3 regions of the Caldibacillus debilis DSM 16016 genome follow, and region 1 is predicted to be linked to each of the others. Evidence: predicted binding sites of a transcription regulator. Region 1 holds the regulator's gene; each other region holds the start of a gene.
The links. The regulator Rex, encoded in region 1, represses fermentation and respiration genes when NADH is low (regulators of the CRP and FNR family bind a similar motif). The targets are predictions, from matches to a motif close to TTGTGAAATATTTCACAA.
Positions count from the first base shown of each region.

Region 2: a site for Rex is predicted at 1,792-1,809, ahead of adhE (bifunctional acetaldehyde-CoA/alcohol dehydrogenase). Genes of this name have one in related genera too.
Region 3: a site for Rex is predicted at 1,990-2,007, ahead of A3EQ_RS22280 (cytochrome c oxidase subunit 2A). Genes of this name have one in related genera too.

Region 1 is NZ_KB912879.1:230,553-234,777, reverse strand. Features, by position in the region: gene A3EQ_RS0101605 (ABC-F family ATP-binding cassette domain-containing protein) at 1-1,020, opposite strand, end outside; gene A3EQ_RS0101600 (redox-sensing transcriptional repressor Rex) at 1,362-2,045, shown strand; gene tatA (twin-arginine translocase TatA/TatE family subunit) at 2,100-2,285, shown strand; gene tatC (twin-arginine translocase subunit TatC) at 2,312-3,097, shown strand; gene A3EQ_RS0101585 (CPBP family intramembrane glutamic endopeptidase) at 3,237-3,917, opposite strand.
Region 2 is NZ_KB912902.1:160,906-165,130, forward strand. Features, by position in the region: gene adhE (bifunctional acetaldehyde-CoA/alcohol dehydrogenase) at 1-1,652, opposite strand, end outside; gene A3EQ_RS0113940 (efflux RND transporter permease subunit) at 2,259-4,225, opposite strand, start outside.
Region 3 is NZ_KB912913.1:18,292-22,516, forward strand. Features, by position in the region: gene A3EQ_RS0114635 (b(o/a)3-type cytochrome-c oxidase subunit 1) at 1-1,253, opposite strand, end outside; gene A3EQ_RS0114640 (cytochrome c oxidase subunit II) at 1,250-1,726, opposite strand; gene A3EQ_RS22280 (cytochrome c oxidase subunit 2A) at 1,749-1,910, opposite strand; purine riboswitch at 2,163-2,264, shown strand; gene A3EQ_RS0114655 (xanthine phosphoribosyltransferase) at 2,382-2,978, shown strand; gene A3EQ_RS0114660 (nucleobase:cation symporter-2 family protein) at 2,975-4,225, shown strand, end outside.

The DNA.
Region 1 (4,225 bases):
ATAGCCAATTTGCAAATTTTTCACAGTGAGCACTTCATTGCCGCTTTGCCTGTTGATGTCAAAGGAAAAACGGGCGGTTTTGCCGGCGTCCTTCGGCTTTTCCATCCGCGGCATTTTTTCCAGCGCTTTTTTCCGGCTTTGGGCCCGTCTCGTCGTCGAGGATCGGGCGATGTTCCTCTGAATAAAGTCTTTCATCCGTTCGATTTGTTCCTGCTGCTGTTCGTACCGTTTCAAGGCCCGTTCATAGTTTTCCTGCCGCTGGATTACATACTGGCTGTAGTTTCCGATATATTTGGTCAGCCGTCCGTCCGCCAATTCCAGCACTTGATTGACGATTTTATCGAGAAAATACCGGTCGTGGGAGACGACGAGGATGGCCCCCGGATACGTCTGCAAATATTGTTCCAGCCAGGTCAATGTCTCCATGTCCAGGTGGTTCGTCGGTTCGTCCAGGATGAGGACGTCCGGTTTGGCCAGCAACAGCTTCCCCATCGCCAGGCGGGTTTTTTGCCCGCCGCTCAACGTGGCGACTTTGACCCTTTTCGGGTCATCGCGAAACTTCAGCCCGTGGAGGATGGAGCGGATCTCCGCTTCGTATTGGTATCCGCCCGCCTCTTGAAAGGCGTGATGGAGCCGGTCATACTCCGCCATGACCTTTTCATAGGACTTGCCGTCGGCGAGAACCTTTTCGTCGGCCATCTGCCGCTCCAGTTCCCTTAATTTTTTTTCCATGATCTGCAAATGCTTAAAAACGGAAAGCATTTCTTCCCAAAGGGTGGCGTCAGGGTTCAAACCCGCATGCTGATCCAGATAGCCGACCGCCGTCTCCTTCGGTTTGATGATTTCCCCGCCGTCACCGGACAATTGTCCGGCGAGGATCTTTAATAAGGTGGATTTTCCGGCGCCGTTCCGGCCGACGAGGGCGATTCGGTCGCCGGTTTGGATCTCCAGCTTGACGTCCGTCAAAATTTGTTCCGCTCCGAAGTATTTTGCGATATGGTTGGCCTGCAGCAAAATCATTCCGTTCACTCCTAAGCGTTCGATGCGATTTCCCTTCCGGCGGGCCTTTCTCGTCCCGTCCGCGGGGCCATTGCCCGTTCCTCGCTGTTCCATGGGCAGAAAATCCGTTTGCGCGCCCATCTGTACCAATTTTAATAGTACAATAACGGCGGGTGAAAGGCCAAAGGATCTTAATTTTAGAATGGGACAAGACAGACGGGCAAAAATCGTGTATTATAGTAGAAAAAGGAATATGGGAAGGGATTGGAAGCGTTCCCACCCCGTGCTCCCGATCCATTCCGAAACGGGGCTTCTTTCCATGACCGCGAACAGGAGAACCAAATCGCTTTGGAGGCAGAAAGATGACATCGGATCAATTGAAAATACCGAAAGCGACAGCGAAAAGGCTGCCGTTGTATTATCGTTTTTTGCAATACTTGTACAATTCGGGAAAACAGAAGGTATCGTCGGCGGAGTTGAGCCAGGCGGTAAAAGTCGACTCCGCAACCATCCGGAGGGATTTTTCCTATTTTGGCGCGCTGGGGAAAAAAGGGTACGGTTATAACGTCCAGTATTTGCTTTCCTTTTTCCGGAAAACCCTCGATCAGGATGAATTGACGAAAGTCGGGCTGATCGGTGTCGGAAATTTGGGAACGGCATTATTGCAATATAATTTCACGAAGAACAACAATACGAAGATCGTCGCCGCCTTTGATATATCTCCGGAAAAAATCGGGAAGAAGATCGGAGAGGTCCCGATTTACAGTCTGGATCAACTGGAGGAGGTCTTGGAGAAGGAACAAATTCCGGTCATCATCTTGACCGTTCCCGCATCGGCGGCACAAGGGGTGACGGACCGTTTGATCCGCACCAACATCAAAGGGATCTTGAACTTCACCCCCGCCAGGCTCACGGTCCCGCCCAACATCAACGTCCATCATATCGATTTGGCGGTGGAATTGCAGTCATTCGTTTATTTTATCAAGCATTACTCCGATCATTCGGAAAAAATGGACGGGAAGGGAAAGAAAGATTATAATAGGTAAGACCGGATACGGGGCGCCATCGTTTTTCATTCGGACGTCGAGGAGGGAGATATTGTGCCAATCGGACCCGGCAGTTTGTTGCTCATTTTGATCGTTGCTTTGCTGGTTTTCGGTCCGAAACGGCTTCCGGAAATCGGAAGGGCGGCGGGGAAATCGTTGAAGGAGTTCAAAGAGGCCACAAAAGGCCTGGCGGAAGAGGAAGAACCGCCGAAAAAGGAAGAAGACGAGCCGAAAAATTGACGGCATGACGTTAGGATGCGATCGATATGAAAAATAAAGATATGACCGTTTCTGAACATATTGAAGAGTTGAGAAGACGGCTGATTTTTGTCGCCGTTTTTTTCTGTCTCGCCTTCATCGTCTCCTTTTTCCTTGCCGAACCGGTCATCGTTTTTCTGCAGCATTCGGCGGAGGCCAGAAATTTTTCCCTAAACGCCTTCCGCATTACCGACCCGTTGAAAATCTACTTTCAGATTTCCTTTGTGCTTTCGTGCGTTCTCACTTCCCCGGTGATCCTTTACCACATTTGGGCTTTTGTCGCCCCCGGGCTTTATGAAAAAGAAAGAAAAATCACCTTGAGCTACATACCGGTTTCCATACTTTTGTTCATATTGGGAATCGCCTTTTCCTATTTCGTTCTCTTCCCCTTTTTCATCCGGTTCATGACCAATTTGGGGGAACGGCTGGAGATCCATCAAGTCATCGGGATCAACGAATATTTTACCTTTTTGTTCCAAATCACCCTGCCATTCGGGATTTTGTTCCAGCTTCCGGTCGTGATCCTGTTTTTAACCAGATTGTCCATCATTACGCCGGCTTTTTTGGGGAAGATCCGGAAGTACGCCTATTTCGTCCTGTTGGTGATCGCCGCCGTCATCACCCCTCCGGATGTCCTGTCCCAGTTGATGGTGACTTTGCCGCTCTGCCTTTTGTATGAATTCAGCATCTGGATTTCCAAGCTGGCCTACCGGAAGATGCTGGCCGCGGAAGAAGCGAGGAAAAAGGAAGAGGAAAAAATGGCGGAGACCCTTTCGGACGGTCCGGAAGGATAAAACCGAAATCGCCGCCGAAGCGGCGGCGTTTTTTGGAAAAGGCAGGGAAGCTGTTCGCGGAAACGGTCCGGGAAACCTTGGCAAGCCGGGACTTGTCTTTCGCCTGTTGGCTTCCTGAAAGAACCGGACCGCACAAGATTCAAAACATCGAAAAGATCTTCGGATCCAACTGGGAAAGAATGGCGATCACATTCATGGACACATGGGAAAAAATCGGGACGAGGATGCGGTTCGTTTTCCGGTAAACATAGCAAAATGCGAACCCGATGGCCGTATACAAAAGCAGATGTTCGAATTCCATGTGGGCCGCGGAAAAAAACAGGGAGCTGATCAGCGCCGACGGAAAAAAACCGAGCCTTTGCATGCACGTCCCAAAGATGATTTTCCGGAAAACCACTTCTTCCAAAATCGGCCCGAAAACGGCGGCGACGAGGAAAATGGCGGGGGCTTTTTCGATCATCCCGATGATTTCCCTCGTATTTTCCGATCCCGGTTCCACGCCGAAAAGCATTTCGATCCTTGCGGCGGCCAATTGCCCGAAGAGGGCCAAAAAGACCCCGGCGGACGCCCAAAAGGCGGAGACGGGAAATGAAGCGGCTTTTTGGCTTCGGAAGCGCATTTCCCTTCTCAGGCAATAGAGCGTGACGATGAAAGCCGCCGAGAAACTGAACAGGAGCCAAAGGGAAAGGCTCCGGCTTTCCAAATCCTTCCCGGAAAAACCAAGCCCGTTTAACAAATAATAGGTGAAGGGCACCCCGACGGGCGATGACAGCTGCATGATGAGATAGGTGAGAAGCACGATTTTGTATTCCCGTTTCACAAGTGATTCCCTCTGCTTTCTGAAATTTTTGCCCCCGTTGTTTGGCGAGGCGATGGCGGTCTTCCGTCGCGCCGGCAAGCGGTTTTCAAGTCAATCCCGGCGGTTTTGGCTGCGTGCCTGCCGGCGGTTCTCTCCGGCCTTGTCGGCGGTTCGGACCTGGCGCCTGCACAGGTTCTTCAGGCCTGATCGAGCCGCCTTGGCGGCCAGCTTTCCCGGCTGCTTACGCTGCGCCTTGGCCGGCGAGCGGTTCTTTCGGCTCCTCCGGCTGCCTTCCGGGGCCGGCGGCTCATGCCGTTTCCGGGTGATTT
Region 2 (4,225 bases), on a different contig from region 1:
CCGCCGAGGGCGATAATGACGTCCGGCTGAAAATGGAACATCATTTCCACGCCTTTCATGACCGTATCCACGGAGGGATCCGGCTCCACTTCGGAAAAAATCTCACAGTGGACGTAATCCGGCCTTTTTCTTAAATAATACAATACCCGGTCCACATAGCCGTGTTGTATCATCCCCTGATCGGTGACGATAAACGCCCGGGAGATCTCCGGCATTTTCGACAAATATTGGGTGGCGTCCTTTTCGAAATAAATTTTCGGCGGAACTTTGAACCACTGCATATTCACCCGCCTTCTCGCCACCGTTTTCTTGTTGATCAAATGCACGGCCCCGACGTTGGTGGATACCGAGTTTCCGCCGAAGGTGCCGCATCCGAGGGTCAATGACGGAATATAGGCGTTGTAAATATCCCCGATCGCTCCCTGGGAAGAGGGCTGATTGACGATGACCCGGCACGCCTTCACCCGTTTCCCGAACTCCCGGATGACCGCTTCATCGTTGGAATGGATGACTGCGCTGTGTCCCAAACCGCCGAATTCCAACATTTGTTCCGCCCGTTCAAATCCCTCTTCGGTGCTGTTCACTTTATAACAAGCCAAAACGGGGCTCAATTTTTCCCGGGAAAGGGGTTCTTCCGGTCCCACCTTTTCCAGCTCGGCAATCAGGATTTTTGTATCTTCGGGCACCTGGATTCCCGCCATATCGGCGATAACTTTTGCTGGCATGCCAACAATGGCGCTGTTGATCGTGCAAGAATTTTCATCGATGACGATTTTTTCGAGTTTTTTCTTTTCTTCCTTCGTCACGAAATAGCAGCCGTTCTGTTTCAATTCGTTTTTCGTTTTCTCGTAAATTTCTTTGTCGATGATAACCGCTTGTTCCGATGCGCAAATCATGCCGTTGTCAAAGGTTTTGGAAAGGATCAGATCGTTCACCGCCCGTTTGATGTCGGCGGTTTTTTCAATGTAACACGGCACATTTCCGGGGCCGACCCCTAACGCCGGTTTTCCGGAGCTGTAAGCCGCTTTAACCATGCCCGCTCCCCCGGTGGCAAGGATCAAGGAGATGCCCGGATGCTTCATTAAATAACGGGTGGCTTCCACGGCGGGATGTTCGATCCACAGGATGCAATGTTCGGGGGCCCCGGCTTTCACCGCCGCTTCCAGCATGACTCTGGCCGCTTCCTTGCTCGACTGCTGGGCGGACGGATGGAAAGCAAAAATGATCGGGTTTCTCGTCTTCATGGCGATCAGCGCCTTGAACATCGTCGTCGATGTCGGGTTGGTGACCGGGGTTATGCCGGCGATGACGCCCACCGGTTCGGCGATTTCCATGATGCCTTCATGAACATTTTCCTTGATGATGCCGACGGTTTTGTCATATTTGATGTGGTGATAAATATATTCGGTGGCGAACAAATTTTTGATCACCTTATCTTCGTAAACTCCCCGCTTCGTTTCCTCATAGGCCAGCTTGGCCAGCCGCATATGCTCCTTCTGCCCGGCAAGGGCCATTTCTTTCACGATGCGGTCAACCGCTTCCTGATCCAGCAGGAAAAATTGGTTCAATGCCTCTTGTCCCTTTTTAACCAACGCATCGATTTCTTGGTAATGATCGGTTTTTTTCTGAACTTCCTTTTCAACGATGGCCAAGGACGATTCCCTCCTATTCTTGTTGGTCAATTTTTGTCCCTTATGGTCATTTTTAGTCCCGCATGGGTAAAAATAAAAACTTCTTACACTCCTATTATATATGGGAAAGGGATCAAAGATCGGAAAAGATATGACGAATTAGTGAAATAATTCTCAATCCGACGGGAATGCACCCGGTTCTTGCAGAAAGATTGGCCATAAACGATAAATCAGCCCCCCGCGCCCCCTTCCGGAACATCCCGGACGTTTCCGGCGGGCAAACGGATAGGCCCATTCGGAAGGCGCAAACGGATATTCCCAAAAGCCGAAAAACCGTTTCCTATACCGGCCGAAAAACTGAATCCTGGGATTTTCCGGCGCAAAAAACATCCGTGTCCCGGTGAACGGCGGTTTCCGGGATCAGGGAAGGGGCGTCATCCTCCCATGTAACGGATGGCAGCGCTTTCGCGACAAGAAGGGGATCAGGAAGAGATGTCATGCCCCTCCCCCTGCTATCCGAATCAAAAGGGCCGCCCGTTTGCCTATACAGGCTTACGGGCAGCCCCGAAAGCGGATGGCCGTTTTTCGGTTCCTGCCTCCTTTCGCGAAAGGAAAGGGGCAAGGTCATCAGTTTTCCTGGATTTCTTTCCGGTTTTTCCGAAGGAGTTTCGAAAGGACTTCATAAACGATCGGGACAATGAGCAGCGACAACAAGGTGGAGCTGGTTAAACCGCCCATCACGGTAATCCCCAAACCTTTGGAAATGAAGCCGCTGCTTTCTTCGCCGAACAACAGCGGGATGAGGGCGCCGACCGTCGCGATGGCCGTCATCAGGATCGGGCGCAAACGGGTTGCGCCGGCTTCCAGAATCGCCTCCCGCATCGGCATTCCCGCCCGCTCCATGTGGATGATCCGGTCGACCAGCACGATGGCGTTGGTGACGACGATCCCGATCAGCATCAAGAGACCCATCATCACGGAAACGGAAATCGTCTCTCCGGCGATCCAAAGCCCGAAGAAGGAACCGATGACCGCGAAGGGCAGGGAGAACAAGATGACAAAAGGTGCCAATCCTTCGCCGAAGGTGACGACGAGGATGAAATAGACGATGGCTACCGCCGCGGCCATGGCGACGCCTAATTTCGTAAAGGTTTCTTTAATGTCGGAGGTGACCCCCGTTTCGCCCAATTCCACCCCTTTGGGGAGTTTCAGCTCATCGATTTTTTCATTGACTTCTTTGGATGCCCGCGAGACATCATCGCCGATGATGGTCCCGGTGACGGTGGCATAGTATTGCCCCTTGCTCCGGTCAAATTTGTTCGGCACCTGGCCCTTTTCCACTTTCACCAGATCGGAAAGTTTTACGGAGGCGCCTGTGGGCGTTTGAACTTGCTGGGCCAACAGATCGTCGATCGTTTCCGGTGTCTTTTTGTCCTTTTTGATTACGACTTCAAGATCCTTTCCGTCCTTTTGAACGGTCGTCAGCACTTCCTCTTGCATGTTCGGGTTCAACATCGCGGCGATTTGGCCCGTCGTTAAACCGTAAGGCAAGAGGGTCTTTTGGTCCACTTTCAACGTAAACTCATCATAGTTTTCTTCCAGCGAGGTAGACACATCTTTCAGCCTGTCGCTTTCGGCCATGATCTTTTCGATCTCGTCCACCGTTTCCTTTAATTTGTCCAAATCCTCGCTGTAAACGGTGTAGCTGAGCTCGTTATTGGCAAAGGCGGTCGCCGAAAAGTCCTGGCTTTTCCATGTACCCGAATGGCCGGTCTTTTTCAATTCCTCTTCAATTTTTGCTTTGACATCGAGGAAATCTTTCGTATCCGGATCAAAAATGACGTACATCAAGGCGCCTTTCGATCCCGTTCCGAAGGCCGCGGACATGACATCGGCTTCATGGTTGATCGAAATTTGCACCGTCTCGACGTCGTCCCGGGCCAGCATCTTTTCTTCCATTTCCTTCACATTTTGGAGCGTCGTCTCCGGCAATTCCCCCGCCTTGGGCGTGTACGTCAGGTACATCACCTTTTCCTGCTCATTGCCGAGGAAGCTGACGCCGATCAGCGGCGTCAACATCAAGCTGCCGACCAAAAGGACGATGGCGATCAAGGAAGTGACGGCTTTATGGTTTAATGCCCAGTTCAGCACTTTTTTGTAAGAAACGGCCAATTTCCCTAATTCCTTATGGGGGATCTCCGTTTTTTCACTGTACAGCTTTTTCTTAAACAATGTATGTGAAAAAGCGGGGACGATGGTTATGGCAACCAGGAGCGACGCGCCCAGGGAAAAGGCGATCGTCAGCGCGAAGGGCATAAACAGTTCTTCCACCATCCCGCCGACAAAGGCCAGCGGCGCGAAAACGGCGACGGTTACCAAGGTGGAAGCCAAAATGGGCTGGAACATCTCGATGGTGGCCGAACGGATGAGCGCCCGTCCCGTTAATTTTTCCTCTTTCAAATGGAGCCTGCGGTAAATATTTTCCACGACGACGATGGAGTCGTCGATCACCCGGCCGATGGCGACGGTAATCGCCCCCAAAGTCATCAGGTTCAAGGTGATGCCGAGCCAATGCAGAAGCAAAAGGGCCAGCA
Region 3 (4,225 bases), on a different contig from region 1:
CATGTCACCCCTTGGATGATCGCCAGGCGGTTCATTTTTTTCGTCAAAACCCTGCCCGTCAAGTGGGGAACGAGCCAATAGGCAACCCCGAAGTAGGTTAAAATTACCGTCGTGGCGATCGTCAAATGGAAGTGGCCCGTCACCCAGATCGTGTTGTGAACCACCGCGTTCAATTGGTGGGAAGCGTTGATTAATCCGCCGATGCCCCCCGGAATGAAGGCGAGCATCCCGATGAACGGGACGGTAAAGCGGGCGTCGTTCCAAGGCAGCTTCTTCACCCAGCCGAACAGGCCTTTCGCCCCTTGGGAACGGCCGTATAATTCAAAGGTCGCAAACATGGCGAACGCCGTCATCAAAGACGGGATGGCAACCATGAAGGTTAAAATGACCTGAATGAATTTCCATGCCGGATCAATCCCCGGTTCCACCAATTGGTGGTGGAATCCGACCGGGATGGAGAAGATCAGGAACAGGATGAAGGCCAGACGGGCCATCGTGTCCGAAAACATCTTTCCGCCGATCACCTTCGGGATGATCACATACCAGCACATATAGGCGGGCAAGAGCCAGAAATAGACGAGCGGGTGGCCGAAATACCAGAACAAGGTCCGGCTGACGGCGACGTTGACCCGATCCACAAGGCCCATGGACCAGGGCAGCAATTGGAACAGGACGGTGGCAGCCACGCCCAGGGTGGCGATGAACCACAGCACCGCGTTTACGACGGACATGAAGGTGAGGAGCGGGCCCGGTTTCCCCGGATTCGCCTTCCGCCATTTTACGTAAGCGGCGACCATGCCCGCGCAGCTGATCCAGCTGCCGACGACGACCAGCGTCAGTCCCAAATAGAAAAGAAAATGGGCTTGCAACGGCGCGTAAAAGGTATACAGGACCGATGCCTCGTTCAAAAGGATCATGGTTGCCGCAAGAACGGTGCCGATCAGCATCGTCCAAAAGCCGGCCCATCCCGTTTTCCGGATCCCGTTCGACAGGGTGCCGGCCGTCCGGCTGATGGCGGCGAATTGGAATCCGATGATAAAGAATGTGGTCAACACGAGGGCGAGAATGACGCCGTGGACGGTCAAAATTTGATAATAACTGATTCCCGCGGGAAGCTGCACCTTCCCCGTACGGACGAGCACCTGAAGCAGGCCGCACAATCCGCCGATGGCCAGGGAAACGAAGGCGACGTATAAATGGGCCATCACCATTTTGGCGTCTTTCCGGTCGATTTTTGTCAGCGCTTTACTCATTGATTTTCCACCACCTTAATCTTGGAATACATCATGTGGTGCCCGGCTCCGCAATATTCGTTGCAAAGCACCAAATATTCCCCGGGTTTATCGAAGGTCGCGACTTTTTCGCTGATATATCCGGGTTCGACCATCATGTTCACATTGGTCCCCGCAACTTCGAAGCCGTGAATGACGTCCTTCGTCGTCACGATGAATTTGACCTTGGCACCCTTCGGAATCTCCACTTCGTTCGGCGTGTAGCTGAACGCTTGGGCGACATAGACGAGTTCATAATCCCAGTCTTTTCCTTCCACTTTCTTCAAACCCGGTTCGTTGAAGGGCGCCGTCTGATCCACCTTATCGGGGTCGATGGTCGCCAAGCAGCTGGGCGGCTGATTTCCCAGATAGAAGGCGCTGACGCCGATGACGGATAAAAAGAAAATTAATGCACCGATACCAAAAACGAGCCATATTTTTTCATACTTATGCATAATGCCCTTTTACCCCCTTCATTTACGGACGGTTTAAAAACAACTGGAATACGCCCAACCAGACGGCGATGATCAATACGCCCATCGTCATGACGGCAACGAGCGTCCCTTTCAGGTTTCCGGATTCTTCGGCGTCCTTCCATTTCTTCTTTTCCGTATCATTTTGCAATGCGGCCTTTGCCATTATCCACCCTCCTTTATTCATGCGAACCTTAACCGATTATACCGGTTACTATCATCATAATAGGGCAAATAGTCTTAAACTGTGATAAAAGTCACATATACGAAGGCCGAATGTGAAATCTTCGTGAAAAAAACGAAATTTTTTGTTTCTTCCCCCAAACGGGTCCCGGCCGGGATAAAATTTTCAGGGAATGAAACGCTTTCATTTCATTTCAACGGTTGATTTCCTTTCTGCCAATGATATAATGGAACCAATAAAATTGTTGTACTCACTCATATAATTGCAAGGATATGGCTTGCAAGTCTCTACCAGGTTACCGTAAATAACCTGACTATGGGTGAGCGATGACTCCTATTGTCTTTTTTGGATCATGACCGTTTTGCCAAAAGTCATTGCTCATCTCATAGATCGAGGTGGGTACAATGATTTTTGGCTTTTCTTTTTTCCGGAATCATTCAGGGAGGTGAAAGGATGGAGAAGCTGATTGAAAAGATCAGGAAGGAAGGAACCGTCCTGGGAGAGGACATTTTGAAGGTGGACCGGTTTTTGAACCATCAGATCGATCCGTTGTTCATGGACGAGATCGGACGGGAATTTGCCCGCCGTTTCCGGGATGACCGGGTGACGAAAGTCCTGACGGCGGAATCGTCGGGAATCGCGCCGGCCGTGATGACCGGCTTGCATCTCGGGGTGCCTGTCGTTTTCGCCAGGAAAAAGAAGTCGGTCACAATGACGGATGCGCTTTATTCGGAAAAGGTATTTTCCTTTACGAAAAAAAGCGAGTACGAACTTTCGGTGTCAAAGAAATTTTTGAGCGCCGATGACCGGGTTCTCATCATCGACGATTTTTTGGCCAACGGCCAGGCGGCAGGCGCCCTCGTGAAGATCACGGAAAAATCGGGGGCATCCTTGGCAGGGATCGGGATCGTCATTGAAAAAAGCTTCCAGGAAGGCGGAAGCCTCCTGCGGAAACAGGGGATCCGGGTCGAATCGTTGGCGAAAATCGAGTCGCTGGCGGGCGGCGTCATTCATTTTGCCGATACAAAAAGGGAGGTTTACGCGCGATGAAATTGTCAGGGGGAAAAATCGCTTCTTTGGGCATCCAGCATGTGTTGGCCATGTATGCGGGGGCTGTCATCGTTCCTTTGATTGTCGGGAGCTCCCTCGGATTGACGGCCGAGCAATTGACTTATCTCGTATCCGTGGATATTTTCATGTGCGGTGTCGCGACCATCTTGCAAGTTTGGAAGAACCGCTTTTTCGGGATCGGCTTGCCGGTCGTGTTAGGCTGCACCTTTACCGCGGTCGCGCCGATGATCGAAATCGGAAATCAATACGGGATCCCGTCCATATACGGAGCCATTCTCGTTTCGGGGGCGGTCGTCCTCCTCATCGCCAAGCACTTCAGCAAACTGATCAAATTTTTCCCGCCCGTCGTCACCGGATCGGTCGTGACGATCATCGGGGTGACCTTGATTCCGGTGGCCGTGGGGAATATGGCCGGCGGCGAAGGGAGCCCGGATTACGGCTCTCCGGAAAATATTTTGTTGTCCTTCGGGACTTTGCTCCTGATCTTGGCCATCTTCCGCTTTTTTAAAGGTTTTGTCCGGTCCATCGCCATCCTCCTCGGGCTGATCGCCGGAACCGCGGCGGCTTCCTTTTTCGGTAAGGTCGACTTTTCCGCCGTCCGGGAGGCGGATGTTTTTCAAGTGGCGCAACCCTTTTATTTCGGCCTTCCCGAGTTCCATTTGGCGCCCATCTTAATGATGACGATCGTCGCCGTCGTCAGTTTGGTCGAATCCACCGGCGTCTATTTCGCCCTCGGGGACATATGCGATAAGCGGCCGGACGACCGGGATTTGACCAGGGGCTACCGTTCGGAAGGCATCGCCATCCTTTTGGGCGGCATCGTCAATTCTTTTCCGTATACCACCTTTTCCCAAAACGTGGGGCTTATCCAGCTGTCGGGCGTCAAGAGCCGGAACGTCATCTATACCGCCGGCGCCTTTTTGATCGCCTTGGGCTCGGTGCCGAAGCTCGGGGCTTTGACGACGATCATCCCGGCATCGGTATTGGGCGGGGCGATGATGGCCATGTTCGGGATGGTGATCGCCTACGGCATTAAAATGTTGAGCACGGTGGATTTTTCGAAACAGGAAAATTTATTGGTCATGGCCTGTTCCATCGGCATGGGCCTGGGCGTCACCGTTGCCCCGGATCTGTTCGAACGGCTGCCCGGGGCCTTGCAAATCATCACTTCCAACGGGATTGTCATCGGCAGCCTGACGGCCATCCTTTTGAACCTGATCTTTAAT